Regions from separate parts of the Staphylococcus condimenti genome, predicted to be linked through region 1. Evidence: riboswitches for the same ligand, from Rfam matches in the RefSeq annotation. Region 1 holds a riboswitch; each other region holds the start of a gene.
What was found. Region 1 has a riboswitch for S-adenosylmethionine ahead of A4G25_RS05385 (methionine ABC transporter ATP-binding protein). Riboswitches for the same ligand answer to the same signal wherever they lie in the genome.
Positions count from the first base shown of each region.

Region 2: another riboswitch for S-adenosylmethionine. It lies ahead of A4G25_RS02455 (O-acetylhomoserine aminocarboxypropyltransferase/cysteine synthase family protein); the one in region 1 lies ahead of A4G25_RS05385 (methionine ABC transporter ATP-binding protein).
Region 3: another riboswitch for S-adenosylmethionine. It lies ahead of A4G25_RS05970 (MetQ/NlpA family ABC transporter substrate-binding protein); the one in region 1 lies ahead of A4G25_RS05385 (methionine ABC transporter ATP-binding protein).
Region 4: another riboswitch for S-adenosylmethionine. It lies ahead of A4G25_RS07775 (aminotransferase class I/II-fold pyridoxal phosphate-dependent enzyme); the one in region 1 lies ahead of A4G25_RS05385 (methionine ABC transporter ATP-binding protein).

Region 1 is NZ_CP015114.1:1,061,462-1,069,373, reverse strand. Features, by position in the region: gene aroD (type I 3-dehydroquinate dehydratase) at 1-551, shown strand, start outside; gene A4G25_RS05415 (nitroreductase family protein) at 624-1,166, shown strand; gene A4G25_RS05410 (thioredoxin family protein) at 1,221-1,544, opposite strand; gene A4G25_RS05405 (arsenate reductase family protein) at 1,689-2,045, shown strand; gene gcvH (glycine cleavage system protein GcvH) at 2,203-2,583, shown strand; gene A4G25_RS05395 (toprim domain-containing protein) at 2,864-3,226, shown strand; gene A4G25_RS05390 (thioredoxin family protein) at 3,223-3,522, shown strand; SAM riboswitch class I at 3,578-3,684, shown strand; gene A4G25_RS05385 (methionine ABC transporter ATP-binding protein) at 3,781-4,806, shown strand; gene A4G25_RS05380 (methionine ABC transporter permease) at 4,799-5,494, shown strand; gene A4G25_RS05375 (MetQ/NlpA family ABC transporter substrate-binding protein) at 5,521-6,345, shown strand; gene sufC (Fe-S cluster assembly ATPase SufC) at 6,717-7,475, shown strand; gene sufD (Fe-S cluster assembly protein SufD) at 7,541-7,912, shown strand, end outside.
Region 2 is NZ_CP015114.1:471,506-479,417, forward strand. Features, by position in the region: gene A4G25_RS02440 (LCP family protein) at 1-372, opposite strand, end outside; gene msrA (peptide-methionine (S)-S-oxide reductase MsrA) at 514-1,029, shown strand; gene A4G25_RS02450 (homoserine O-acetyltransferase/O-succinyltransferase family protein) at 1,105-1,998, opposite strand; gene A4G25_RS02455 (O-acetylhomoserine aminocarboxypropyltransferase/cysteine synthase family protein) at 2,000-3,280, opposite strand; SAM riboswitch class I at 3,343-3,440, opposite strand; gene mprF (bifunctional lysylphosphatidylglycerol flippase/synthetase MprF) at 3,632-6,157, opposite strand; gene A4G25_RS02465 (AI-2E family transporter) at 6,331-7,557, opposite strand; gene ptsG (glucose-specific PTS transporter subunit IIBC) at 7,773-7,912, opposite strand, start outside.
Region 3 is NZ_CP015114.1:1,180,898-1,188,809, reverse strand. Features, by position in the region: gene A4G25_RS06000 (DedA family protein) at 1-123, shown strand, start outside; gene mdh (malate dehydrogenase) at 295-1,233, shown strand; gene A4G25_RS05990 (SLC13 family permease) at 1,520-3,058, shown strand; gene A4G25_RS05985 (hypothetical protein) at 3,151-3,426, opposite strand; gene A4G25_RS05980 (DUF1361 domain-containing protein) at 3,423-4,040, opposite strand; gene norA (multidrug efflux MFS transporter NorA) at 4,350-5,528, shown strand; SAM riboswitch class I at 5,640-5,743, shown strand; partial or broken gene A4G25_RS05970 (MetQ/NlpA family ABC transporter substrate-binding protein) at 5,846-6,663, shown strand; gene A4G25_RS05965 (lactate/malate family dehydrogenase) at 6,686-7,639, shown strand.
Region 4 is NZ_CP015114.1:1,543,978-1,551,889, forward strand. Features, by position in the region: gene A4G25_RS07770 (cyclase family protein) at 1-338, shown strand, start outside; gene A4G25_RS07775 (aminotransferase class I/II-fold pyridoxal phosphate-dependent enzyme) at 1,035-2,195, opposite strand; SAM riboswitch class I at 2,291-2,402, opposite strand; gene A4G25_RS07780 (hypothetical protein) at 2,515-3,453, opposite strand; gene A4G25_RS07785 (hypothetical protein) at 3,468-4,406, opposite strand; gene noc (nucleoid occlusion protein) at 4,543-5,385, opposite strand; gene rsmG (16S rRNA (guanine(527)-N(7))-methyltransferase RsmG) at 5,432-6,154, opposite strand; gene mnmG (tRNA uridine-5-carboxymethylaminomethyl(34) synthesis enzyme MnmG) at 6,155-7,912, opposite strand, start outside.

The DNA.
Region 1 (7,912 bases):
TGCAATTAGATGCCGAAATATTAGTGACTTATCGTACAACAGTGCAAGGCGGTAAAGGACAAAAAAATGGAAATGCTTATTATGAATTCTTACAAGATCTCATACAAATTCAAGGGTATGACATGGTAGATATTGAGTGGGATGAAGCACAAACTGAAATATTATTGCAATTAGTTGCACAAGCACAATCTGCAGGGTTAAAAGTAGTGCTTTCACAACATGATTTTGAAAAAACACCTAACTTAGAAGCTTTAAAATTCTTATATTTCAAGATGAATAAAATAGGTGCTGATATCTTAAAAATTGCAGTAATGCCGAACGAAAAACAAGATGTTTTAAATTTGTTAGAAGCACTTGCTACTGCGTCAGAAAGTATAGAAGCGAAAACAGTAGGCATATCTATGTCTCAATTAGGATTGGTTTCAAGAACTGCGCAAGGTGTATTTGGCGGAACAATTTCATATGGTTGTTTAGGAGTCCCGCAAGCACCTGGTCAAATTCCTGTCAACCAGTTAAAAGAACTTTTGAATATATACAAAACAAACAAATAATTTGAATTAAATCAGTCGACATCCTATACTATAAATGATAATGATTATCATTAAATGAAAGGGAGTTAGACTGTGGAATTAAAAGATGCAATTACTTCAAGACGCAGTGTAAAAATATTTGACCATGATATGCATATAGATGATGAAGCATTGTATGAAGCACTTAAACTTTCTACAGATGCACCGAATCATGGTATGAGGGAACCTTGGAGAATTGTGCATGTTTCTAAAGAACGACTAGGAGATATGAGCCGTTCAGTTTCTCGCTTTGCTTTCAGAAATGAACCTGAGAAACAGCAAAGTCATTATGACGCTGTAACAAAACTTGGCGGATTATTAGTTATGATAGTTAAAAGAGATCCTAGACAAAAAGAAAATCTTGAAAATCATTTAGCATTTGGAACATATGCACAAAATCTCATGCTTTTATTATATGAAGCCGGAATTGGAACATGTTGGAAGTCACCTGAGTATATCTTTTCTCCTAAAGTAAGAAAAGTATTAGGTGTACAAGCTGATGAAGATTTAGTTGGCTTTTTATATCTAACAGATTTAAAAGGAAAAATTCCTCCGAAAAAACCACGTCACACTGAAAACTTTATTTCAGAATATTAAATGAAAAACGGGCTGCGATTTCTATTGAATCGCAGCCCGTTTTACTACTTATATTTATTTGTTGAATGTTTCACTTAAGAAAGATTCTACTTGTTCAGGAGATTTAGCATTTGCAGAATGTAAATGTGCAAGTTTGTCTCCGTATTGGAAAACTAATAAGCTAGGGATACCCATTACTTCATTTTCTTGTGCTACTTCTTCAAGTTCATCACGGTTAACTGAATACCATTTGTACTTATCGTATTTTTTGACAATAGGGTCAATCCACATATCCATAGCACGGCAGTCAGGACACCAACCTGCTTCGAATTTAATAATCACAGGTTCTGCACTTTGAATAATTTTATCGAAATCTTCTCGTGTTTTAATAGCTTCCATCATTCATACTCTCCTTTAATTAAATCATCATATCTGTATTATAACTAATGTTTAGCAAATCTAAAAAAAATTTAACCTATAAATTAAAGCGTTTTAAATGATAATTTGGTATATTATAAACAAAGTTAAAGGAGGTCAATATTTGTGATTAGATTTTATCAGTATCAAAATTGTACAACATGTAAGAAAGCTGCCAAATTTTTAGATGAATATGGTGTAAGCTATGAACCAATCGACATTGTGGAGCTTAATCCCAATAAAAGAGAATTACAAGACATTATTGATAAGACAGGCGTTGAGATTGATAAATTATTCAATAAACGCGGAGGTAAATACCGTGAATTAGGTCTTAAAGATCGTTTGAATGATTTATCAGACGACGAAAAGCTGGATTTATTGGCTTCAGACGGAATGTTGGTTAAACGTCCGCTAGCAGTTTCAGGTGACAAAATTACACTTGGTTTCAACGAAAAAGAGTACAAAGAAACTTGGGTGAATTAGGTCTTGTTTTTTCAGAGTAACTACTACGCCGGAAATTTGCATAATTAAATTAACCAAAAAATATAAAAAATTAAAAGATGTCTATAAATAGTTGAATGAAAAGGCTTCATATGGCATCATTGAAATGTATTCATTTATTTTATAGGAGGGGATTCGTGTGGCAGTGCCAGAGGAATTAAAATATTCAAAAGAACATGAATGGGTAAAAGTTGAGGGCGATACAGTAACAATCGGTATCACTGAATATGCGCAAGGAGAACTTGGCGATATCGTATTCGTAGAATTACCAGAAACAGAAGACGATATTGAAGAAGGCGAATCTTTCGGTAGCGTAGAATCAGTTAAAACTGTATCTGAATTATATGCACCTGTATCAGGTTCTGTTGTAGAAATTAATGAAGAATTAGAAGACAGCCCTGAATTCGTTAATGAATCACCATACGAAAAAGCTTGGATGGTGAAAGTGAAATTAAATGATGAAAGCCAATTAGATGACTTATTATCAGCTGATCAATATAAAGAAATGATTGGTGAATAATTTATATTGAGCAGTCAACTCCAGGATACTTTGTATTTTGGGGTTATTTTTTTCGCTGTTTTGGTTATAACTAACTATATCGGTAAAGTGCAGACACTTAACAACTTCTACATAGTATGTGAAACATAAACAAGTTTCATGCAAAGCGATAAGTGTCTGCGTTAAAATAAAATTATCAATTTGTGAGTAAAACTAAATATCGATACGTATTTCTTAACTTAAGCACCACGTTTGCAAGTATTATGCAATGATATCACGAGAGTATTGGAGTGTAGTGAATATGGCATTGTTAGATAAAGTAATCGTTGTTGAAGGTAAGACAGATAAAAAGCGTGTTCAAGAGGTGATAAATGAGCCTGTTCAAATCATGTGTACACACGGGACAATGGGGATTGATAAGTTGGATGATATGATTGAATCTCTATATGAACGCCCAGTCTTTATCCTTGTGGATGCTGATAAAGAAGGTAATCGCATCCGACAATGGTTTAAACACTATCTTTCAGAAAGCGAGCACATCTTTGTAGATAAAACATACTGCGAAGTAGCACGCTGTCCTAGACCTTATCTTGCCAGAGTGCTTAGAAAATACGGATTTGAAGTAAAAGAAGAAGCTCCTGTGAAAGGATTAGTTTATAGATGAGTACGAGTAAAGAAGAACGGACAGATATTACGCAAAATTTCGATAAAGATAAACATCTTATTTTTGGATATACTCCTATGTGCGGAACTTGTAAGGTTTCAGAACGTATGTTAGATATTGCGAATGAAATTTTACAGTTGCCTATTACAAAAGCTGATTTGAATTTTCATGCGGATTTTAGCGAGCAATATCAAATTCAATCGGTTCCTGTTCTATTGGTGATGTCAAAAGATGAAGAAATAAAGCGTATTTATGCATTTCAGTCTGTTCCATATTTATTAGAAAATTTAAAATAGTTATTGACTATCACTGAGTGAAGTGGTAGGATAAAAATCAATTAAATAGTGTTGTCTCTTATCAAGAGAGGTGGAGGGATGTGCCCTGCGAAACCCGGCAACCGTCTTTATATAGAAATGGTGCCAATTCACAAAAAGTTGAACTGCTTTTGAAGATGAGAGAAAGAAATTTTAAATTGCTTTCTCTTATTGCTACAAGCAGCAATAAGAGAAAGCATTTTTAATTTGGTAGTGTAAGCAAGGAAAGGGGAGTATAGGGTGATTCAACTAAAACAAATCGTCAAACGGTATAAGACGAAGCATCAAGATGTACTAGCTGTTGATCATGTCGATTTAGATGTGGCAGAAGGTACTATTTACGGCGTTATAGGGTTTTCAGGCGCTGGTAAAAGTACGCTTGTCAGAATCTTAAATTATTTAGAAGAACCAACTTCAGGTGAAGTGATTATAGACGGTGAAGAACTAGGTAAGCTTTCTAAAGCCCAATTAAGAAAAAAACGTCAAAAAGTCAGCATGATCTTCCAACATTTTAATTTATTATGGTCAAGAACCGTGTTGGACAATATTACATTTCCATTGGAAATTGCAGGGTATAACCGTCGTGACGCTGTAAGAAGAGCAAAAGAACTTGTTCAATTAGTAGGTCTAAGCGGACGGGAAAAAGCTTATCCTTCTGAATTGTCAGGGGGTCAAAAACAAAGGGTCGGTATTGCGAGAGCGTTAGCAAATGATCCTAAAGTCTTGCTGTGCGATGAAGCAACAAGTGCGTTAGACCCGCAAACAACTGATGAAATTTTAGAGTTGCTTTTGAAAATAAGAAAAGAACAAGATTTAACAATTGTGATTATTACACATGAAATGAACGTTATTAGACAAATCTGCGATGAAGTTGCCGTTATGGAAAATGGACGTGTGATTGAGCGCGGAAATGTCAAAGAAGTATTTGAAAATCCTCAACATCAGGTAACTAAGCGTTTCGTTAAAGAAGGCTTAAATGATGAGTTTGATGAGTCGATTGAGGAATTGATTCCAGAATCGCAAGACGGTTATATTCTTAGATTTAATTTTGCAGGAGAAGAAACAACAGAACCTATCGTATCCTTTATTACTCAAAAATATAATTTAGATGTGAATATCTTAGAAGCGAATATTCGTCATTCTAAAAATGGACCTATTGGTTTCTTGATTGTACATATTGCAGGATTGAAAACTGAATATTTCGAGGAGTTCAAAAATGAACTGGAAGGTCATAATGTGAACGTGGAGGTGGTACGTCATGGATAAGTCATTCAGTGATATATTGCAAGAAATGATAACGATGCCTAACGTGCAATGGGATCAAGTATGGCAAGCTTCTATTGAAACGTTATACATGACTGCTGTTTCGACAGTGTTTGCTTTTGTTATCGGATTGATATTAGGCGTGTTGTTATTCTTGACGGCTAAGAGTACATCACCAGCAGCTAAGATTTTCTATCAAATTGTTTCATTTATAGTTAACTTATTCAGAGCGATTCCGTTCATCATTTTAATCTTATTGTTAATTCCATTTACGAGTTTGATTCTCGGTACAATTAGTGGACCGACTGGAGCATTGCCAGCATTGGTGATTGGAGCTGCTCCTTTCTATGCGCGTCTGGTCGAAATTGCTTTTAAAGAGATTAACAAAGGTGTAATTGAAGCGGCGCGTTCAATGGGAGCTAATACTTGGACAATTATCAGAAAAGTATTAATTCCAGAAGCACGTCCAGCATTGATTTCAGGTATAACAGTGACAGCTATTGCTTTAGTTGGTTCAACTGCAGTTGCCGGTGTAATTGGTGCAGGTGGTTTAGGTAACTTAGCATATTTAACAGGATTCACAAGAAACCAAAATGACGTTATTTTAGTTTCTACAATTTTAATTTTAGTATTCGTGTTCATCATCCAATTTGCGGGTGACTGGGCTACAAATAAAATAGACAAGCGTTAATATTTATTTTAAAAGGGGTAAAGCAAATGAAAAAAATTATTAGCATTTTGGCAATTTTAGTATTAACAGCAGCTTTGGCAGCTTGCGGCAACAAAGACAAAGAAAGCAGTGGAAATTCGAAAACCATTACAGTAGGTGCATCACCAGCTCCACATGCTGAAATTTTAGAAAAAGCAAAACCAATCTTGAAAAAAGAAGGTTATGACTTAAAAATTAAAACAATCAATGACTACACTACACCAAATAAATTAGTAGATAATGGTGAATTGGATGCTAACTTCTTCCAACATACACCATACCTAAATACTGAAAAGAAAAGTAAAGGTTATAAACTTGTATCTGTAGGAAATGTTGAATTAGAACCGATGGGTGTTTACTCTAAAAAATATAAAAGCTTAAAAGACCTTCCAAAAGGCGCTACAGTATATGTATCAAACAACCCAGCTGAAGAAGGACGTTTCTTGAAATTCTTCGTAGATGAAGGTTTAATCAAATTGAAAAAAGGTGTTAAAATTCAAGACGCTAAATTCAGTGATATTGTAGAAAATAAAAAAGATATCAAATTCAATAACAAACAATCTGCAGAATACTTACCGAAAATTTATCAAAACCAAGATGTTGATGCAGCTATCATCAACTCTAACTTCGCAATCGAACAACACTTAAGTCCTAAAAAGGATTCAATCGCGCTTGAAAAACCAAAAGATAATCCTTATGCAAACTTAGTAGCTGTTAAAGATGGCGATCAAAATGAGAAAAAAATCAAAGCTTTAATCAAAGTGTTACAATCTAAAGAAATCAAAGATTATATTAATAAAAAATATGACGGTGCAGTAATCCCTGCCAAATAATTTTGTGAATTTTATACTCCTCTGACCTATTAGGTTGGAGGAGTTTTTCTTTAGTTGTCAAAAGAAGAATGATTAGGTTGAGAGAAATTGTCAATATTATTATTGTGACAAAAATATTGGTAATGATAATTTGACGTGAGAAAATGAGAATCAAAAAGAACTATTTTAGTGAATTAAATCACGATAAAATATAGATTTAATAGTGATTACTATATTAGAATTCTTTTAATTTAGGTGCTCAAAAGGTTTATTATAGGGTTCAATTGCGTTATAATTTATAAGTGTACCAATGTAGTGCGGTTTTGACTACAGATTAAAATTATTATAAACTAGTATATGAAATACTATTTATGTTTACGGAGGGACTTTTAATGCCATCAACATTGGAGATTAAAGACTTACACGTGTCTATTGAGGATAAAGAAATCTTAAAAGGTGTTAATTTAACAATTAATACTGGAGAAATTCATGCAGTTATGGGACCGAACGGTACTGGTAAATCTACATTATCAGCTGCTATCATGGGTCATCCTGCATATACAGTTACACAAGGCGAAGTATTACTTGACGGTGTAAACGTTTTAGAATTAGAAGTAGATGAACGTGCAAAAGCTGGTTTATTCTTAGCTATGCAATACCCATCAGAAATTACTGGTGTAACAAATGCTGACTTCATGCGTTCTGCAATCAATGCTAAACGTGAAGAAGGTAAAGAAATTAACTTAATGCAATTTATTAAGAAACTAGATAAAGAAATGGAATTTTTGGATATGGATCCAAATATGGCGCAACGTTATCTTAACGAAGGATTCTCTGGCGGTGAGAAAAAACGTAATGAAATTTTACAATTAATGATGTTGCAACCTAAATTTGCAATTCTTGATGAAATTGACTCTGGGTTAGATATCGACGCATTGAAAGTTGTATCTAAAGGTATTAATGAAATGCGCGGAGATGAGTTCGGTTCATTAATTATTACGCACTACCAACGTTTATTAAACTACATCACTCCAGATTTCGTACACGTTATGTATAACGGCAAAATCGTTAAAACAGGCGGAGAAGAATTAGCACAACGTCTTGAAAACGAAGGTTACGAATGGGTTAAAGAAGAATTCAGCGAAGCATAATTATAATGCAAACTGATAAGACAACTGATTAAATGTTATAAGTATCGTTAGGAGGAAATGAAGTTATGACGACTGAAACTTTGAACATTTCTGAAGCAGAACTTGTTGAATATTCACAAGCCCACAATGAACCTTCTTGGATGACAGATTTACGTAAAGAAGCATTGAAACTTACTGAAACTTTGGAAATGCCAAAACCAGATAAAACAAAAATCGATAAATGGGATTTTGACTCATTTAAACAATTAGAAACTACTTCTGATAAATATAAAGATATTAATGATGTACCTGATTCAATCGAAAAAGTTATCGATGTGGAAAAATCAGAAAACTTGATTATCCAACACAACAACACATTAGCTTTTTCTCGTGTTTCTGAATCAGCACAAAAAGATGGCGTAATTATCGAAGGCTTAGCAGAAGCTTTAGTTAATCAC
Region 2 (7,912 bases), 590 kb from region 1:
ATCACGCATCACAGATACTATTTTCATTTTTTTATGAATATAATCATACTGTGCAACCATAATTGAATCTGTACGAGATTTACCGCCGTCAGACTTGTCAGCACCTAAGAGCAGAATTGAAATTTTTCCATCATTTTTAACAGGACCGTTAAATTTTTGAACTTTCATATTTGAATTATGTTTTTTCGCGTAATCGATACCACTTTTGTACCCTGAAACAGCATAAACAATAAACGCTATAAAAATAATAAGTACACCAAGTAAAATAAAAGGCAATTTGCGTATCTTTTTCTTCACTCTTTTTTTGCGAGGTGGAGGTGGATTGTTGTTACTTCTTTTATAATTTTCTTTTTGTTTGTCTTCTTCAGTCATTTTAACCAACCTTATATCTTCAAAATTAACAGTCTATGTAATATAATTAATACATACTAAAGTTATATAAATTTCTTTTAAAAATCAAGTGTTTTATAGGCAAATGGTACTAAGGTCCCAGAAAAAGAAAGGATAGATAACATGAATATCAATACTGCATACTTTGCAGGCGGGTGTTTCTGGTGCATGACCCAGCCTTTCGATTCATATGATGGCATTGAAAAAGTGACATCTGGTTACATGGGCGGCACAGTAGAAAATCCGACTTACGAAGAAGTAAAAAAAGGTGAAACAGGCCATTTAGAAACTGTTAAAGTAGAATATGACGTGGCTCTGTTTTCTTATCATAAATTATTAGAAATTTTCTTCTCTGTCATCGATCCTACTGATGCAGAAGGACAATATCAAGATCGCGGTTCTCAATATCGTACTGCTATTTTCTATACGAACGAAGATCAACGTGAAACTGCAGAACAATATATTGAAGAACTAAAATCTACGATTGATCGAGATAAAGCGATTGCCACTCAAATTTTACCTGTTTCTGAATTTTATGAAGCAGAAGAATATCATCAAGACTTTTATAAAAAGAATCCTGAACGTTTTGCTGAAGAAGAACAACAACGCGAAGCAATCAAGCAGCAAAAAAGTCAATAAGCAATATAAAAATATGGTAAGAGAGCCTCTTGTTTTTGACTCTCTTACCATATTTTCTTTATAAACAATCTATTATCATTCTAAAATATTAATTTCATCATGGCGCCATCTATTTTTTTCCATCATATCAGTCCAATTTTGAAATAATTGCTGTGCATATGGAATCCAATATGCTGGCAGTGGTTTAAGTGTGTCTCCACGGAAGTAATTTTTAGGTTTAGCAGCCGCTTCCCCATTCTTCTCTCTATCTCTCACATACTCATTCAGCAACGTATCCGCTTCATACTCAAAATGACCGCCGATATATAAATCCGTCTGCGCTTGATTAGAGATAAAATCCATTCCCGTATAAGGACTATACGTAATCACATCTAAATCCGCTTCCCCCATCACCTCATAAGGATCCATATAAGACCCGCGCGATTGCGGAATAATGTATTCAGGAATCGCCTCTAATACAGGATGTTCTTGCATAATATGATAACGATAAATGCCCGTCATCTTTTCAGGGAACATCCTTTTTTGAATCCCATATCGATAATTCAGCGCAAACTGTGCGCCCCAGCAAATAAACATACGCTGTTTCACATGCGTATCAGACCAATCATAGATTTCTTTCAATTCCTCAACATAATCTACTTCAGAAAAAGAAAGATGTTCAACAGGCGCACCTGTCATAATCAAACCATCATAATAATGATCCTTAATATCATCAAATTCCTTATAATACTGCGCAGCACGTTCACTAGAAGAAGTTCGGCTTTGATGTGTGACAGGATAAATAAAATCAACATTAATTGAATGATCCGTTTGTCCGAATAAACGTAACAGTTGTCTTTCAGCATCCTCTTTAATCGGCATCAAATTAACAATCAACAGATTCAACCCCTTACTAATCCGTTGATCTGTAAAAGCGGTATGTTCCGCTTTTAATGCAGGCAGAATAGGAATTCCTTCAGTAAACAGCATTTTAAATTGCGTCTAATCCTTTTTCTAAGTCATTAAGGATATCATCAATATGCTCAAGTCCTACAGAAATACGAATTGTTTCAGGCGTAATACCTGCAGATAATTGTTCTTCAGGTGTTAATTGCGCATGCGTTGTAGAAGCAGGATGAATCACTAATGATTTCGCATCCCCTACATTCGCAAGCAATGAGAACAATTCTAAGGACTCGATAAATTTGATACCTGCATCATAACCGCCTTTGACACCGAAAGTGAAAATAGAACATGCACCTTTAGGAAGGTATTTTTCTTTTAAATCATAATACTCGCTTGTAGGCAGACCTGCATATTTTACCCATTCTACTTTTTCATGATTATTCAAGAACTCAGCCACTTTCTCAGCATTTTCAACATGACGTTCCATTCTGAGAGATAATGTTTCTAAACCTTGAAGTAATAAGAAAGCATTTATTGGAGACAAACAAGCACCTGTATCACGTAATAATGTTGTTCTGATTTTAAATGCTAACGCCGCTTCACCAAAAGCATCCGCAAATACTAAATCATGATAAGACGGGTCCGGTTCTGTCAATCCAGGGAATTTATCATTTTGTTTCCAGTCAAAGTTGCCGCCATCTACAACAACCCCGCCCATAGAAGTACCATGGCCGCCGATAAACTTAGTTGCAGAATGAACTACAATATTCGCACCGTGTTCAATCGGTCTGAATAAATAGGGAGAAGCAAATGTATTATCCACGATTAAAGGAATACCTGCTTCATGCGCAATTTCCGCTAATGCTTCTACATCTTCTACGTTACCTTCAGGATTACCGATAGTTTCGATGTAGATAGCTTTTGTATTATCTTTAATCGCATTTTTCACTTCATCTAAATTCTTGCTGTCGACAATAGAAACGTCGATTCCGTATTTTGGCAAAGTATGGTTGAATAATGTGAATGTACCGCCATATAATGTTGAGCTTGCTACAATATGATCTCCTGCTTCAGCAACAGTTTGTACTGCATACGTAATTGCTGACATACCAGAAGATACGGCTACCCCTGCAGAACCGCCTTCTAATTCCGCTACACGTGTTTCAAATACTGCTACGGTAGGATTCGTTAAACGAGAATAAATATTGTCCAGTGCGTTTAAACCAAATAAATCTGCTGCGTGCTGTGTGTCGTCAAATGTAAAAGATGTCGTTTGGTAAATTGGTACTGCTCTCGAATTTGAAGCGGAATCCACTTCTTGTCCTGCGTGTAATTGTAATGTCTCAAATTTAAAATCGTTTGTCATGTTCCATTTCCTCCTTATTTAACATAAAAAAATAGCCTACCTGAAAAGATAGACTTAAAGATCTCTTATCTTTCAGGTCTTCACCTGCTGGAATTAGCACCTAACTTAAATAGGTTGCCTGGTATCGTCGGGCCAGTCCCTCCACCATTCTGGATAAGTTTTATTTAATTTAATTCAGAGTATAAAACTTATCTTGTCGGTTGTCAACAGACTATTCATATTTTTCTGAAATTTAAATAAATTTATCCTGGCTTCACACTTTTTTAATAAAGCAGCTTGATTATAGTCAATCTTTCTAAAGCAAAAAACCTGATTGCCTTTATTCAGACAATCAGGTTTAATATTAAGCTGCTAATTTTTAGAACGGATGACACGAAGTACTTTGACCATATTCTGTCCAAGCGAACTATGTCTTGAATACACTAAGTACCTCGGTTCCCAATTCGGTTTGAATTTTTCTTTATACTGTCTTAAACCTCGGAAGCGGTATAAATTATTAAAATGTTCAAAAATGCGACCGGCAATACGTTCATTCAAATATGAAAATTCAGTTTGGCCTACGTTAGAAAGTGTCGCCATGCCCATGTTGAACGCTTTATAATCATGTTCTTGACCCCATAACAGCATATGCAGATACAAACCATCCATTAACGGTAAATCAACATCCGGCAGCCAGCGGATCAAATCAATTGAAATGGAATCGTTATAGTGCGTCGGCATTAAACTGCAAAATGCAATAATTCGGCCGTCTTTTTCTTTCAAGATACCGACAGGTGCTTTTGAGATATAGCTTTCTGTAAGCTGACCTACAGAAAAATGCATTTCATTTTTGCCATCCAACCATGCATCACTGACATGTTTAAGCTCAGCAAACATTTCTTTTGAAAACGGCGGTTCTACTATTTCGAATTCAATTTCTTGATCTGTAATTTTATTTAAGGTTGCTCTGAAACCTCTGCGTTTTTTGCCTGATGTCGTAAAAGTAGTCAGATCAATAACCGCTTCTTCACCTAATTTAAAGAACTGATTACCAAAATCGTGATATAAAGGCATATAACGATCACTTGCTTGATAGAAGATGATTTCATAACCCATTGTAAGTGCATAATCATAAATCGATTCCAATAAATGATTGAAACGTGCTGGATTACCGATAGGATCTCCTAATACAACCAGTGTATTGGATTTATAACGATACATAACAAATGCTTCTTGTGAATCATCCATAAAGACATCTTTGTCTCCGCTGTGTATCAAGTGACTTAAATAGTTGCCGCCATATTGTTCGATAATTTCTGAACAACGCTCAAAATCCGGTGTTGGACGTGCTTTAGAATAAGCTTGTTCAAATAACCATACAATAAATGCGACGATGATAAAGATAACAATCGCAGTCATCCATAGATAATAGCGCAATAAAGACGTATCCAGCTCAATTTTATAGGCATCTAAAGCATTCAGCACGATTTTAATGACATAGTGGTTCAAAATCAGCATCAGTGCACTGACAATAAACATCGCTACAATATGACGCATACGTAATGGGCGTTTTAAAATTGTTGTTTTATTGAATGAGTAAACCAGCAATGCAAATAAAACAACGAGCCAAAACATCAACAATATCGATGTATTCAAGTAGAGCGTGATTCCGAATATTAAAATAATCGCAACGAGTGCAAATAAAATAGCGCGTCGGCTTTGTTTGAAAATACCGCGTACATTCAACATTAAAATTAAACAAGCACTCGTATGAATCGTTACGATAATATAATAAAACATATGGTTAGGATCATATAATCCATCATAAATAATCGATACGTTATTCAACAAGAACATTAAACTCGTCAACGCAACGAGTAAACCTAAAGATAATGAAGGAATTTTAGAGAACATTGACTTTTGATATGAGAATAAAAACGATGTAACTTCTTTAGCCGGTGTATAGTAACGAGATTGTTCAATATAACGTCTTGCAGATGTTCCGAATTCAAAAATGGATAATATCATTGAAATTAAAAGCGGAATAAAGTAATACGCAAAACGATACATTAAGAGGCCTAAAACTATTTTTTCTTCAGGTAACCCTAAATATTTCAGTCCTACTAAAATCACGACATCAAAGGCACCGAATCCACCTGGAATAAAACTGATCAGACCTGCAATTGCAGCAATAATAAAGATACCAATTACAGATGTATAAGGTACCTCTAAATGCACAACACGTAATGAGAAGTACAAGACAGTACTTGCTGCAATCCATTCAACTGCAGAAACCAGTGTTAAATAGACACCTGTTAAACGATGATTTTTTTGCACGGGTTTCTTAATTGTGAAAATAATAAAGGCCGGCAAGAATAAGGCCACGATATACATCATGATATGTACAATCTGATATTTATCTAGAAGATGCGAGGCATTAAAGATATGCGTTACAACAAGAATAGATAAAAAACTTAATCCTGTCAGCATAGATAATAAAACTAATGATATATAATGCATCAGTGTTTTGGTATCTTTAGTGTAATTTTTATAAATGGCCAAACGCATGCCTGCACCAATGAAACCCCCAAAACCAATAATGGAGTTCAGCGCATTAATGATATAGCTGATTCTGAATATCTTCCCTGCTGATATTTTCAATTTCAAGGTACGTACCATAATAAAGTCATAAAAGCTGAGCAGTAAGATAGAGGCGCCGCCTAACGCAAATACACCTGTTAATTCTGCTCTGTTTAATTTTTCAAAAAGAATAAACGCCTTTTTGAAATCCATTTTAGAAACCTCTTGGTACAAAATGGAGGCAACGATAATGAATAATACGGTCGCAAAAACCACTTTCGCAATTGTCAGGAGACGGCTTTTTAATTCTTTTGACATTTTTTCACTCAATTCTCTTTTCTTATTTTATCAGAAATTAATTATTTGATTCATTTGTTAACAAATAATTCCAAACTACATAATAGAAATATACCACATTCCTAAAATTTTAAAAATGTAAAAACAGGCAATCACACCTAACAAAAGTGTCATTGCCTGTTTGATTTCCTGTATTAACGTACTTCGTTGTTAGGATTATCTTTCCACTCTTCGCTTGATACTTCATAAGGTTCCGAATCCTGACCGTAATAACGGTTATAGCGACGTTTGAAGATATCAAAGAGATGCATCACTAACACTTTTAAGACAGCATAACCTGGTATTGCTAGAATTACACCGACAACACCTAATAGATTTCCGGCACATAAAAGCACGAAAATAATTGTTAATGGATGGACTTTTAAAGTTTTACCCATTACGTTAGGTGAAATGAAGTGACCTTCAAAGAATTGAACTAATGTCCATACAACTACTAATTTTAATAACATAATCGGTGAAGTAATCAATGCAATGACAATCGCAGGTGAAATTGCAATGGTAGGACCTAAATAAGGCACTACACTTGTTACTGCTGCGATACATGCAAGCACTAAACTGTAATCTAATCCGATAATCGAATATCCGATAAACAGCAGAATACCGATACATAATGATACAAACATTTGTCCTTGAATGTATGAACCTACTTGCAAGCTCATGCTTTCAATCACTTCATGAAAATCTTGACGGAATTTCGGCGGTACGATTTTAATTGCTGTTTCTTTAAAGTGATGACCGTCTTTTAAGAAGAAAAAGAGTACAAATGGTGTTGTAACCAAAACTACTCCGACATTAACAACCGCTTCAGCAAACGACATCACTTTTGTTCCGAATCCATCAAAATAATCTGAAACCATCCCTGGTACTTTTCTAGCAAACTTATCTAATTGATCTTGAATCTGACCGTAAAAGTTGGATAATCCTGTACCTTTCGACATGCTCGTCACCTGATCAACAATATCATTGAATTTATCAACATATCGCGGCATATGATGACTGAAAGTTTTAATTTGACCGCCGATAATAGGAATTAATAAGTTAACAATCAATGCAATGACTGCTGCTGCGACACAGTATAAAATAATAATTCCCCATAATCTTGGTATACGATAACGTTCCATAAGATTAATAATCGGATTAAATAAATAAAAGAGAATGAGTCCTAGAATAACAGGTGCCGCTATGGTATTAAAAATAATCACAAAAGGCTGGAATATGTATGAGACTTTATCAAAAATAAAAATCGTAATACCGATAAGTATCAACATGACTAAGCCAAATAACAAATTCTTGCCTCCGATAAATTTCATAAAACGTGTTTCACTCAATGAGAAACGCTGTGGCTTATCGTTATTTGCCATATAATTCACCATTCCTTGTGCTTAATTAAACATATTCTATCGCTTCTTTGTAAAAAAAGAAACTTTTAATGCTAAAATGCTTGTTTTACCTATATATATTACCACGCCTATTCTAAAAGAAACCGAACAATTTTTTAAAAGTGTTGATTATACGTCGTCTGCTAAATACAAAAAAGAGCAACCTGTATCAGATTGCCCTTTCAATTCACAGTATGTTAATTATTGATCAAAATTAACTTTTCACCTTGTTCTACTTTTCCTGTATGCAAGACTTCGATATTTGCGCTGCCTGCATTTGTAATAATAATCGGAGTGATTGTATCATCTGCATGTTCTTTGATGTAATCTAAATCTA
Region 3 (7,912 bases), 120 kb from region 1:
CATTGGCATTCTGTTTTACAATATATCGACTATTATTCTAAGTTTTTTATCATTATCTTAGTTATTGCCGTGATTTTCTTAATTTGGAAATGGTGGAAACGAAAAAAATCAGATAATAAATAAGCGACTTGAACATAAATTAATGGGTTCAAGTCTTTTTGGTTTTTAAATAAAAGTTAAATTAAATCTTTCTTTTTTGCAAAATTCCAAAATTAGTGGAAGCGTTTTCTTTAATTTGCTATGCTTGAATTGAAAGAGGTACGTAGCGTGTTACACACTAAGGGGGAAGAAAAGATGGCTAAAAATAAAATTGCAATTATCGGAGGAGGACATACAGGTTCAACGTTAGCTTTTATTATTGCAGAACGTACATTAGCAGATGTGGTGCTGTTGGAAACTCCGAAAAATGAGAAGCCGGCAAGTGGGAAGGCACTAGATATTAAAGAAAGCGGTCCGATTTTAGGATTTAACGGGAATGTTTTGGGCACTTCTGATTATCAGGATATTGCAGGTGCGGATATTGTTGTAATTACAGCAGGAGCAGCACGTAAACCTGGTATGAGCCGTGATGATTTGATTCAAATTAATGAAAATGTAATGGCACAAGTGACAGAAGGTATTAAGAAGTATGCACCAGAAAGTAAAATTATCGTTTTAACAAATCCAGTAGATGCAATGACATATGCAGTATATAAATTGTCAGGTTTTCCAAAAGAACGTGTACTTGGCCAATCAGGTGTTTTAGACACAGCACGTTATCGTACATTTGTATCAGAAGCATTGAATGTAGCCCAAACAGATGTAACAGGATTAGTACTTGGCGGTCATGGTGATACAATGGTACCGCTATTAAGCACAACAATGGTTGGAGGCGTGCCATTAAGAGAATTGTTAGTACGAGATAAAATTGACGCAATCGTTGAACGCACGCGTAAAGGTGGTGCAGAAATTGTTGGGTTGTTAGGGAATGGTTCAGCGTATTATGCGCCAGCCGCAGCAATTTATGAAATGGCTGCAGCGATTTTAAATGATGAGAGACGTTTAGTGCCTGCCATTACTTATTTAGATGGTGAATATGGATTTAAAGATATTTGCTTAGGGGTGCCAACAATTTTAGGTGCTAATGGTGTTGAAAAAGTGGTAGAGATCGAGTTGTCAGATGAAGAAGAGCAACAACTGCGTGATTCAGCTGATGCAGTTGAAGATGTTAAATCTGCGTTGAAAAATAAATAATTGTGATATGAAGTGATTTAAGCGAGCTTATTTAAAGCTCGCTTTTTGCTTTTTCAAGTACTTGCTGAACTAATTTTGAATAAAATGTGAATTTTTTAACAAATTCCTGAGAAATACATCTATGTAAACGCATTATTGCTATAATAAAGTTGAAAAAGGTGTATTGCTAAAGAAGGAAACAGTATTGTGAAACACCTGTAAAAGTGGCTTGTTCTTTTGTAAAACACCAGATAAAACTGTTTTTCGTTTTAAAGACGGACAGTATGCTTTAAGGGAGGAAATTGATATGGCAAGAAAGGAAGATACTTCACAAAAAGAAAAGAAAAATAAGAAAGTAAAACCGTTGTGGATTGTAATTAGTTTTGTTGTGCTTATTGCAATTATGTTGATACCGACAGGCAATAGCATACCAGTGATGGCTAAAGTTTCATTGGCAATTCTCGCTTTCGCAGTTATTATGTGGGTGACCGAAGCGGTATCTTATCCTGTTTCATCTACAATGATTGCAGCATTAATGATTTTACTGCTTGGATTTAGTCCAGTACAAAACCTTGCTGAAAAATTAGGTAATCCAAAAGCAAACGGGGCAGTGCTGCATGGTAGTGATATGTTTGGAACTTCTAACGCTTTGAAATTAGCATTTAGCGGTTTTGCTACACCAGCATTAGTACTTGTGGCAGCAGCTTTATTCTTAGCAGCAGCAATGCAAGTGACAAATCTGCATAAACGTCTTGCATTACTTGTTTTATCTATCGTGGGTAATAAAACAAATCGTATTGTAATCGGGGCTATTTTAGTATCTATTGTACTTGCTTTCTTTGTACCGTCAGCAACAGCACGTGCAGGAGCGGTTGTGCCAATTCTGTTGGGTATGATTGCAGCATTCAAAGCTTCAAAAGAAAGTAAGCTTGCAGGTCTATTAATTATTACAGCAGTTCAAGCAGTGTCTATTTGGAATGTAGGAATCAAAACAGCAGCAGCTCAAAATATAGTAGCAATCAACTTTATCAACCAAAGTTTCGGACAGGATGTTTCTTGGGGACAATGGTTTTTATATGCAGCGCCATGGTCCGTACTTATGTCGATTGCATTATACTTTATTATGTTGAAAGTCATGCCGCCAGAACATAAAGAAATTGAAGGCGGTAAACAGCTTATCCGTCAAGAATTGGATAAACTTGGTCCGATTACTTCGCGCGAATGGCGTTTAATCGCAATTTCAGTGTTATTGTTATTCTTTTGGTCAACTGAAAAAATCTTACATCCAATCGATTCATCTTCTATCACACTTGTAGCAATGGCTGTTATGTTGATGCCGAAAATTGGTGTAATGACATGGAAAGAAGTAGAAAATAAGATTCCATGGGGAACAATTATTGTCTTTGGAATTGGTATTTCACTGGGTAATGTATTGTTAAATACTGGCGGAGCGCAGTGGTTGAGTGATAAAACATTCGGCTTGATGGGCTTGCAACACATGCCGTTAGTAGCCACTATCGCACTTATTACATTATTCAATATCCTAATTCATTTAGGATTTGCGAGTGCAACAAGTTTATCATCAGCATTGATTCCAGTCTTTATTTCATTAACAACAACTTTGCATCTAGGCGATCAAAGTATCGGATTTGTGCTTATTCAACAATTCGTTATTAGTTTCGGATTCTTGTTGCCAGTAAGTGCACCGCAAAATATGCTTGCATATGGTACAGGTACATTTACAGTTAAAGACTTCTTAAAATCTGGTGTTCCATTAACTATTGTAGGTTATATTCTTATTGTTATTTTCAGTATGACGTATTGGAAATGGTTGGGACTTATTTAAAAAGTGAAGTTCGGTAAAATAATAAATATTAATTTTTAGTAATATAAGAAGCGCACAGACAGTTAAAAAAACTAGTCTGTGCGCTGTATTGTTTAAAAAACAAAAAAGCAAACATATAACGCTATATATTCAAAGAAAGTCAGTAAATACATATATTTTAACCGTAGTTTTACACCAATTGGAACTTCCCATTTCGGATAATGTTGTTCATAATAAGTGATTTGCAGTAAAAACAACCCTATTCCTAGAGGCAACAACATAAGACCGATACTGACTGGATATGAAAAACCAATTTTACGGATAAGATGTCCGATAATCATTTGAAATAAAACGATAATGGCTAAAAAAATTCCTAGATAGACTGTCATTTTACCATGCGCACTCCTTTAATTAAGATCAAGAATAGGAATTGTAATACTGTCATCAAAAAGATAAAGAATACACCTCGAGTATCAAGCAAAGTCATCACATCACGGAAGATGGATAAGGGCTGGTTGACTAAATAGACTGTGTGCAAGCGTAAAAATCGGCCCATGAAAATGCCTAAACTATTTGTGAAAACCAAGATGATTACAATGAGGTAATTAAACACGGGTTTATCTGTTAAATGCAGCAGTTTCATATAAATAAGTGCATATAAATAAAGTGCAAATAGAACACCTGATACTAAGAATGTAAAATACATCCATTCCGTTGGACGTGCACCATTATAAATGTTGAAACCAAATTGATTGATATGAATGAGATCTGTAACCATATAGAACGTATTTGGAAGTATCAAGATAAAGATTACAGTGAATACAATAAATAATGGCCATTCAAATGTTCTTTTAGGTAAAAATAATGGAAGCAGTAGTGCTAATTCAAAAGGTATATATGCTAAAAAGAGATTCAGTGCCATAAAACCATAAAAATGATTTAAAGGAAAAGTTAATAATAATAACAGCACAAAGAGTATTCTAGCAATATAGCGAGATTGCATAATTGATGCCTTCTTTCTACGATCGTAACGAATAATTTTAAATTTATATTAGTCATATTGTAATTTGGATCATTCAGACTTATTTGTTTATGTTACAGAGTTTTGAACATGATATCAATTTAAAAGGACAGTAAATACCTAACTAAAGTGTTATATAAAAGTGATGGATTTTGAATTTTTAATTTAGGGAATAACACAAGAAATTGCAATATTGCTATAAAATGTATCTATTGAGCGTTAGGGAGACTATGGTGTATAATGGGTAGTCATTAAAAATTTAGGTGCAAATAAGCAATAAAGGAGGACATCATGAGTAAGCAATTAATCACATTATATTTTAATATATTTCTTGTTTTCTTAGGTATCGGATTAGTTGTACCAGTATTACCAGTATATTTAAAAGATCTTGGTTTAAATGGAAGTGATTTAGGAATTCTTGTTGCGGCCTTTGCATTGGCCCAAATGGTTATTTCGCCATTTGGTGGTAACTTAGCAGATAAATTAGGTAAAAAATTAATTATTTGTATTGGGCTCGTTCTTTTTTCCGTTTCGGAATTTATTTTTGCAATGAGCAGCAATTATACTTTATTAATTATTTCAAGAATTATCGGCGGTTTCAGTGCAGGTATGGTAATGCCGGGGGTTACTGGAATGATTGCGGATATTTCTCCTGCTAAAGATAAAGCGAAGAACTTCGGATATATGTCAGCCATTATTAACTCAGGATTCATATTAGGCCCCGGACTTGGCGGTTTTATGGCAGAGTTTTCACACCGTTTACCGTTCTATTTTGCAGGAACTTTAGGTATTGCAGCTTTCATTTGTTCGATCTTTTTTATACATGGTGCAAAACGTCAAACAACAGATGGTTTTACTCACTTTGAACCGCAAGAATTGGCTAAAATCAATGTTAAAGCTTTTATCACACCAGTGATTATTACTTTTGTATTAGCTTTTGGTCTATCAGCGTTTGAAACATTATTCCCGCTTTATACAGCAGATAAAGCGCACTATACACCTAAAGATATTTCAATTTCAATCACTGGAGGCGGAATTTTAGGTGCTGTTTTCCAAATCTTTTTATTTGATAAATTTATGAAATACTTTAAAGAATTGACATTCATACAACTCGCATTATTTTATTCAGCTTTAGTCTTATTCTTTTTAATTATTGCACATAGTTATTGGTCTATCATGCTTATCAGCTTTATTGTATTTATCGGTTTTGATATGATCCGCCCAGCAGTCACTAATTATTTTTCAAACATTGCAGGAAACCGACAAGGTTTGGCTGGTGGGTTGAACTCGACTTTTACCAGCATGGGTAACTTTATTGGACCTTTAGTTGCAGGAATCTTGTATGATTTTAATTTTGAATTTCCATTATACATGTCGATTGCTGTCATGTTATTAGGAATATTTATTATATTTGTTGAGAAAACGATTAGAGAAAAAAATAAACTCAAAAAGGTTGATAATAAGGCTTGAAACATAGATTGTTTCAGCTTTATTATTCACTTTTATTTTTCAGAAAAATTAAAAATTTAATTGACGGTGTTTATTGATAATGATAGGATAAAAATAATTCAATTAATCAAACTCTTATCCAGAGTGGCGGAGGGATGTGCCCGACGAAGCCCAGCAACCATCGTATAACGAAAAGGTGCTAATTCACATTAAGCGAAAGCTTATAAAGATGAGAGAAAGTAATTAAGACTTTCTCTTTTTAAAGGGAAGGTCTTTTTCATCGTGATGTAAGAGTGGATTAAATTGGAGAACTCTTACATAGGATGGTGTCCATAGATATGAAAAAATTAATAAGCGTCTTAACTTTAGTAGTGATTGCATTTACGCTTTCAGCTTGCGGTCAAAGTAATAGTGCAGAGAATAAGAAAATAACAGTGGCAGCTTCTCCTGCTCCTCACGGTGAAGTATTAGAGCATGCGAAAGAAGAAATGAAGAAAAAAGGGTACGACTTAGAAATCAAAGTCGTCAATGATTATAAAGTGCCTAATAAATTGTTGGATAAAGGTGACGTTGATGCTAACTTATTCCAGCACGTACCTTATTTAAACGCAGAGAAAAAATCTCATGGATACAAAATTGAAGAAGTAGGCAAAGTATTTACGACACCAATGGGTGTATATAGTAAAAAATATAAAGACATTAAAGATATCCCAGAAGGTTCTACGATATATGTTTCAAATAACCCTGCCGAAGAAGGACGCTTCTTGTCATTTTTCGTTAACGAAGGTTTAGTGAAACTTAAAAAAGGTGTCAAAATTGAAGATGCTAAATTTGATGACATTGTTGAAAATAAAAAACACCTGAAATTTAATAATCAACAAGGTGCAGAATTCTTACCGAAAACTTATAAAAGCGGAGAAGGTGCAGCTGTGATTATGAACTCTAATTACGCAATGGACAATGGTTTGAAACCTTCTAAAGATGCGATTGTTATGGAAGATAAATCATCGCCGTTCGCGAATATTCTCGCAGTAAAAGAGGGTCATAAAAACGATAAAAATTCCAAGAATTAATTAAAGTCTTGCAATCTAAAGATATGAAAAACTTCATTGAGAAAAAATATGGAAAAGATGTAGTTCCATATGAAGCAAAATAACTGACAACTTGGAGGTAATCAAATGACAAAATTAGGAATTATCGGGACAGGACGTGTAGGCAGTCAAGTATTAACGGACGCACAATATTTAGGAATCTTTTCAGAAATAGTTTTGATAGATACGAATGAAGATTTGGCGAAAGGTGAGGCTCTGGATCATCGTCATTTACAAGGGTTGGGACATACACACCATGTCGATATTTATAGTGGTAACTATCAAGATTTATCAGATGCAGATATCGTAATCGTATCGGCAAGCGCGCCTTCTACGCCAGAGATGGCAGATAGAACGTTATTGACGCGTGCGAATAGTTTAATCGTACATTCAGTTTTTCAACAATTATCTGAGGTTAATCAAGAAGCAGCCATTATTTTGATTTCGAATCCAGTAGATGCTATGACATTGATTGCACAAGAAGCGGGTTACCCAGCACATAAAGTCATTGGAACTGGAACAAATTTAGAGTCGTCGCGTTTTCGTACTTTAATTGCAGATCATTACAATGTGGATCCTAAGAGTGTTGAAGCATTTGTATTAGGTGAACATGGATCCCATGCAGTACCGATTTGGAGTCGAGTTCGTATTGCTGGTATTGAATTGTCTGAATTTGAAACATTAACCAAAAGTACACCGATAGATAAAAAAGCAGTTTCAAAACGCATAGATGAAGTGGCCTTTGAAGTATTCAAGAAGAAAGGCTGGACCAATTCTGCTATTTCAAGATCAGCTGTTCAGTTGGCACAAGCAATTTTATTAGATGAACATACAATTGAACCTGTCAGTGCCTCTGTAAACGGAGAATATGGATTAACAGGTGGAGCGCTCAGCTTATTATCTTTAATTGATAAGAATGGTATCGCAAAACGTTTGCCAATTTCATTGCACCCTGACGAGCTTCAGCAGCTTAAAGATGCACATACATTTATTAAAGAAGCTGTAGAACAAGCGCATAAGGAGATTGAAAATATATCATAAGCAACAAGCTTGTAAGTTTTGTTGAATGTTTGTAACATAAAAGAATTAAAAAACTAGGGAAAATTACGTACTTTACTTTGATAGTTGTGAAGTACGTATTTTATTTTGAACAAAGCGCTTGAATAACAACGATGAAAACAGTTACATAAAAAAGGTATGTCACCATTTCAAAAGTATCGTTTGTGTTACATTTATTACGTATATTACATTTGGTTTAAATAGCATACCACATAAAGATTTGGCATAGTTTCTGTGTTAATATTGTAAACACAA
Region 4 (7,912 bases), 480 kb from region 1:
GGCCGAACGTTGAACAATTTGAGAATAAAGATGCTGAGGGCAATCCTCATGCTCCTGGATGGGCATTAGATGCATTACAATTCTTACTTGAAGAACGCGGTGTTAAATCAGTAGGACATGAAACTTTTGATACAGATGCTTCTGTGGATGTCGCAAAACACGGCGACTTAATCGGAGAGCGTTATGTATTAGGCCAAGATACGTTCCAAATCGAATTATTAACAAATCTTGATCAACTCCCTGAAAGAGGGGCAGTGATTTATACAATCAGCCCTAAACCTGCAGATGCACCTGGGTTCCCTGTCCGTGCATTTGCAATCACTCCAGAAAAGCAGTAATGGACAAGCGATCATCCATTAACTGCAGCCATTATGAGTGAAATGATTAAAATAAACATATCGGCTACATGCCCTGGGTCCACAGGAATTGGGGCATGAATCGCCATTGTTCTTAAACCCGATTAAGAACATTCTTTTCATTATCTGGTATATATCTTCACCCGATAAGGATATATACTGAATTTCATTTATTGCCACTTCCCGATAAACGGCAATAACCTAACTCCTTTTACTAATTATAAAAAGAAGACACTGGATATACGGCAGCACCTCCCACCACCCCGTGTGTGTTGTAGCCGTAAATCCAGTGTTCTATTTTTTTGAAGATTATTTCTAAAATTTATATGTAGTAAAAAAAATGAGAGATGAAACAACTTTTGTTGTCTCGCCTCTCATTTTTTCGTTGTGTTTTTGTAACTTTCAAAGTAGTTTGCACAGTGACTTTAACAGTCGCTGCTTATTTATTGTTAAAGAAGACAATGAAAATAGCCGATTATGCTGAGAACATAATCGACTATTTCAATAAGCCTAAGGTAGAATATGGCTCAGACCATACGCCTAACATTTTTACACTCAGTCTTCTTTACCAGGACGTCTGAGTGTTTTTTATTACACCTATATAATAGCACCTTTTGTAACTTCTTATAATTATAATATGTGGCTAAACCGCCTAAACTGTTTGGTATTAATTTACAGTTATTTTTTATACATAGTGCTAAGTGATTTTAACCGCTTCGCTGCTTCATCTAATTGTTCATCATCTAATGCAAGAGAAACACGTACATAATGATTGCCATTATCGCCAAATGGAATACCTGGCGCAACTAATATAGACCGATCTTGTAATAGGAATTCCACAAATTGTTCTCCAGTATAACCTTCAGGTGTCTTTAACCATAAGAATATACCGCCTGTCATAGGTTCATATGGAATAGCACCTTCATCTAAAATAGCAGTCAAGCGATCTCGACGTTTTCTGAACACTTCACTTTGTTGTTCTAAAAAATCATCATAATTATTTAAAGCAAAAGTAGCCGCATCTTGTAATGCACCGAACATGCCAGCGTGGTGATGTGTATGGTATTTCTTCAATGCTTGAATAACATCTTTATTCCCTACCGCAAATCCGACACGATAACCTGACATATTATATCCTTTAGACAGTGAGTAGACTTCTATCGCTACATCCTTTCCATCTTTTGATTGCAAAATGCTCGGATTTTTATGGTCAAATCCAAAGGCAGCATAGGCAAAATCATGTACGATTTTAGTTTGTGTTCCTTTGAATTTTTGAATCGCTTCATCGAACACTCCTTGTGTTACTGTAGAGCCTGTCGGGTTATTCGGATAAGTTAAATAGATAAGCTTCGTTTGTTTCAAGATATCCTCAGGCACTTTATCCCAATCCGGCTGGTAATTCGGAGGTTCTAACTCTAATGCATAGGGATGCGCATCTGCAAATAAAACGCCCGCCAGATAATCCGTATATCCAGGGTCAGGCAGCAACACATAATCTTCTGGATTTACAATACAGTTCGGTAAGCCTACCAGACCATTTTTAGTACCGTATAAAATACATACTTCATCATCTTTATCTAATTCAACGCCATATTGACGTTGATAAAAATCGACAATCGCTTGTTTGAATGTTTCTTTTCCATGGAACGCTCCATATTTCTGGTTTTCAGGAACACGCAAAGCATCTGCAAATTCATCGACAATTCCTTTAGGCGTTTCCCCATCCGGAATACCTACTGCCATGTTGATGAGAGGAAGCGGTCCATGTTCAATCTTTCTTCCCATTGTTTTTCCAAAATAACTATCTGGTATCTTCGCTAACCTTCTTGACATTACCATTCATAGTCCCCCTTTGTTTTGATAGATACATCATACTTGTTTCAAAAAAAGCTATATGTCACTGTATAAGCAACATATAGCTGACTATGTATATGCACCTATCTTTCAAGTTGTACTTGTTGGATGAAGCACAGTGAGGTCAGTCTAAATAACCTTCTGTTGCTGAAGCTTCATAGGGCCAATTCCCTCTGCTTCTCTTGATAAGTTTGATTAATGTAATTAACGCCTTTCATTGTACTAAAAATTCTGACATTTTTCAATTATAGGACTGACCTATAAAAAAACTCCGCAGCAAATAAACTGCAGAGTTTTATAAATATTATTCAGGTTGGCCTTTAGCATCGAATTTTTCTACCGACCCATCTGAATTAACGATATAAGAACCTGCAAGGTTGCCAGACTTATCTACAAATGAAAAGCCCCACTTGCCATCTTCTAATTGTTCAGGTTCTTTATACGTATAAGTGCTTGTATCTAATTTATGACCCTCGTAGTCTTCCACTTTATCAATCACATTAGCACGTGTTACTGTACCGCCTGAACTTGTGCTCTCTTTTGTGTTGCTTTCAGAAGAAGAAGCAGACTTGCTGCTTGTTCCTACTTCAGGTGTTTCACTAATCGAAATCATATTTACCACTTTAGAAAAGTTTGGATTATCCTTATATTTTTCATACAAGTCTTTAAGGTTATAGATTGCACCGTAATCCAATAATTGTTGATACGTATTTGTTCCTTTTTCAGGCATAATAATGATTTGTGAATCTGTCATAGCCATCATCGTAAGATAGTTGCCTTTTGATTCATATGACTCATAAACATCCATATTAGAAGGCTGTCCTGGTACTTGCCCGTCAAATGTTCTTTGGAATTTAATATTTTGGATTGATTCTTGTACCTTGTTCATACTATCCCATTTCTCATAACTATGGTTTAATAATTCTTCTGCGGAAACGGTTGTTTCTGCATACTTTGAATGTCCCACTGCAAACATTGCTAAAGCAATCTTTTCTTTGTTAGTGAGTTGATTAAAGCTTTTGATATTATCAGATGTTTTCTCTGATCCGGAATTGTCATTTTCGCTATTCTTTTCTGAAAACCCTTCTTTATCGGTTTGCTTTTCAGAAGTTTTGTTTTCTTTATGCTGTGCTTCTTGTTTAGTGTCTTCTTTGCTGTCTGATGATTTATTGTCACTATGTCCGCATCCTGAAAGTAAGAGGGTTAAAGTTGCAGAAGCAGCAAACAAATACTTCAATTTCATCTGTTGTTGTCCTCCTATTCAGGTTGGCCTTTAGCATCAAATTTTTCTACTGATCCATCTGAATGAACAATATATGATCCTGCAAGATTGCCTGATTTATCCACAAATGAGAAGCCCCAGCTTCCATCACTCTTTTGTTCAGGCTCTTTGTACGTATAAGTGCTTGTATCTAAATTATGGCCTTCATAATCCTCTACTTTATCAATCACATTAGCACGTGTTACTTTTTCTCCAGAATCTGAAGAATTGCTTTCACTTTCGCTGTCATTACTTGAGTCACTTTCTTTTGGTGCAGGTTCAGATGATTCTGTAAAAGTTATAAGATTTGCTACTTGTTGGAAATTTTTATCTTTATATTGGTTATAAAGATCTTTAACATCATATAATCCGCCCATATTTACTAGATGTTGATACGGGTTAATCCCTTGTGTGCCTGAAATCAATACTTGTGTATCACTGATACCAACCACTAAAGCAAAAGGCCCTCTTGAATCATATGGAGTAGCGTAAAACTTCATATTTGAAGGTGCATTTGGAATCATATCTGGACTAGCTTTAGGTAAAGAAAGTTGTTGAATTGAACGTTGAGTGTCTCCTCCGTTCCCTTTATGAACATAACTATGATTCAGCAACTCACTAGGAGTGACTGTAAATTCAGCTGATTTAGGTGCATATAATGCCAAAGCGACTTTTTCTTGAGGCGTAAGTTGACTTACAGGTTTAACATTTGAGTTTGATTCTTTTTTCGATTCAGAATTTTCATTAGATTGATTTTTGCTAGTTGAGTTTGATGTTGAATTTGAATTTGATTCTTTTTTCTCAGTTTTTTGATTATCGTCTTTTTTAGTCTTTTCTTCATGCTTAGTATCGTTGTCTGATTTTTCTTGTGAACCGCAACCTGCTAATAAAATAGTAAGTGCTGCTGTAGCAGAAAATAAGTGTTTGATTTTCATGTTTGTCCTTTTTCTCCCTTTTTGTTTAATTAACATACACTCTTATTATATATAAAGGGGTGGACATATTGTATACTTCTATTTAAGTTTTTTAAAACAATTTAAAAAAAGTCACTCGCACAATAGCGAATGACTTTTAACGTTTATAAACTCTTATTTTTATTTCTAAGTAATCATCATGATCACGTTCTTTTTGTTCTACATGGATACCGCTTTGTTCTATTTTATCTAAGCTGCTTTGAAGTGTTTCGCGTGCATTTGTTAGATCTTTAGCAAATTGGAATGGTTTGGCTTTTACCTTTTCAGGACCAACCAGTGTTTTCACTCTTGCTTCTGTTTGTTTAACATTCAAATGCTGATCGATAATCGTTTGAACCATTTCTTCTTGTTGTTCGAAAGTTAAGCTGAGTAATGCTCTAGCGTGGCGTTCTGTTATCTTTCCTTCAGAAAGTTTCTGCTTTACTTTAGGAGCAAGTTTCAATAAGCGTAATTTATTAGCAATAAAACTTTGGCTTTTTCCGACACTTTGTGCTAATTCGCTTTGCGTTGTATCTCCAAGTTCTAATAACTTTTGATACGCTTCAGCTTCTTCAACAGCTGATAAATTTTCACGTTGAATATTTTCAATCAATGCTACAACAGCAGTTTCCTCATCTGTCATTTCACGAATGATAACATCCGCATATGCCATTTGATTAGCATTCAATGCTCGGAAACGACGTTCTCCTGCAATGATTTCAAACATACCTTCTTCAATCGGACGCACGACAATGGGTTGAAGCAGTCCATGTTCTTGAATGGATTCAGCAAGTTCATTAATTTTATTTTGATCAAAAACTTGTCTTGGCTGATATCGATTCGGTACAATGCGCTCAATTTGAATGGATTCAACATTATTATTACGTTCTTCTTCTGTATAGCCTGTGATATCTTCGTCTTTATTTGTTAAACCGAAAAGTTTAGAAAAAGGCTTTTTCATTGTCCATTCTCTCCCTCTAAATATACTTATATACTAATATTTATTTCTATTTTAGTAAAGGAGATTTATTAGGTGTACCTGCTTTTCGCGGGTACTTTTTCGGTGTTTTACTGCGTTTTTCAATAATAATCATTTGACGTTCTCCTGCATCACCAGGCAATTCAAATGTTTCAACCGCTTCTACTCTTCCACCGAACACACCAATACCAAATCGAGCTTCTTCTAATTCTTCTTCACCTTTAGAAGATTTCATCGCGATAAAGTGGCCGCCTGTTTTCACTAAAGGCAGACATAACTCGCTTAATACTGAAAGGCGCGCTACAGCTCGTGCTGTTACGATGTCATAAGACTCCCGGTTGTCTCCTCTGGTATTGCCGAAGTTCTCTGCACGTTCATGAACAAAACTGACTCCGCGCAGATCTAATGCATCAGCAAGATGATTTAAGAATTGAATACGTTTGTTTAATGAATCTACAATCGTCACCTTTAATTGTGGAAATACAATTTTCAAAGGAATACTTGGGAAGCCGGCACCTGCGCCGACATCACAAATACTCAATTCCTGATTCATATCAATATAAAATGCTGCTGTGATTGAATCATAAAAGTGCTTTAAATAAACGCCTTCTTCATCAGTAATACTTGTTAAGTTCATCTTTTCATTCCACTCTACAAGCATTTCATAGTAAGTTTGAAACTGCTGCTTTTGTTTATCATTTAATGTTATATCATGTTCTTGAAGCTTTTCAGCCAGCCACTCAACACTCATCTATTTCACCCTTTCAAGTTTACCTTGTTCTAAATATACAAGTAAAATTGAAATATCTGCAGGGTTAACACCTGAGATACGTGAAGCTTGTGCAATGTTCAACGGTTTAACTTCAGCCAATTTTTCTCTTGCTTCACTTGCTAAGCTGTCAATTTTACTATAGTCCAAATCATGCGGGATTTTTTTCTGTTCCATGCGTTTTACTTTTTCAACTTGTTGCAATGATTTATTGATATAGCCTTCATATTTTGTTTGAATTTCCACTTGTTCTTCCACATCTGCTGGAATTTGATGGTCTTCTTCTAAAATATCTAAAATAGCTTGGTAATCCATTTCAGGACGGCGTAATAATTCGATAGCTAAGATACCGTCTTTAAGCGGTGAACCATTACGTGATTTAATTACTTCTTGTGTATGTTCGTTTGGTTTAATACGAATATTAGTAAGACGATTGATTTCCGCTTCGATTTGATCACGTTTTTCGTTGAAACGTGCATAACGTTCATCAGAAATCATACCTAATTCATGACCTAAATCAGTTAAACGTAAATCAGCATTATCGTGACGTAATAATAAACGGTATTCTGCACGAGAAGTTAATAAACGGTAAGGTTCGTTTGTACCTTTTGTTACAAGATCATCGATAAGTACACCGATGTAAGCATCTGAACGACTTAATACTTTTTCACCAGTACCAAGCACTCTGCCGGCAGCATTAATACCAGCCATAATACCTTGACCAGCTGCTTCTTCATAACCTGATGTACCATTGATTTGACCCGCTGTGTATAAGTTTTTAATTTTCTTAGTTTCTAAAGTCGGCCATAATTGCGTTGGTACAATCGCATCATATTCAATGGCATAACCTGCACGCATCATGTCTGCTTTTTCTAGACCTTCAATCGTTTGAAGCATTTCACGTTGTACGTGTTCAGGCAAGCTTGTAGAGAGGCCTTGAACATAAACTTCATTAGTATCGCGACCTTCTGGTTCTAAGAACAATTGGTGACGTGGTTTATCGTTGAAACGTACATATTTATCTTCAATTGAAGGGCAATAACGAGGGCCTGTACCTTTAATCATACCTGAATACATTGCAGATAAATGCAAGTTATCATCAATTACTTGGTGTGTTTTATCATTTGTATAAGTTAGCCAGCAAGGAAGTTGATCTAAAATAAATTCAGTTGTTTCGAAACTGAATGCGCGACCTACATCGTCACCAGGTTGAATTTCAGTTTTACTGTAATCAATAGTTTTAGCATTAACACGCGGAGGTGTACCTGTTTTGAAACGTACAATATCAAATCCAAGTTCTCTTAAGTTATCTGCTAAAGTAACTGAAGGCAATTGATGGTTAGGACCACTTGAATATTTTAAGTTTCCTAAGATGATTTCACCGCGTAAAAACGTACCTGTAGTAATAACTACTGCTTCAGATCGGTATTCCGTTCCAATATTTGTACGAACACCTTTGATTTCATCATCTTCAATGATTAAATCATCTACCATCCCTTGCATAATGTGCAAGTTCTCTTCATCTTCTAACACACGTTTCATTTCTTTTTGATATAACACTTTATCTGCTTGTGCTCTCAATGCACGGACTGCTGGACCTTTACCTGTGTTCAGCATACGCATTTGAATGTGTGTTCTATCAATTGTCTTAGCCATTTGGCCGCCAAGTGCATCAATTTCACGTACTACAATACCTTTAGCTGGACCGCCCACTGATGGGTTACATGGCATAAATCCAAC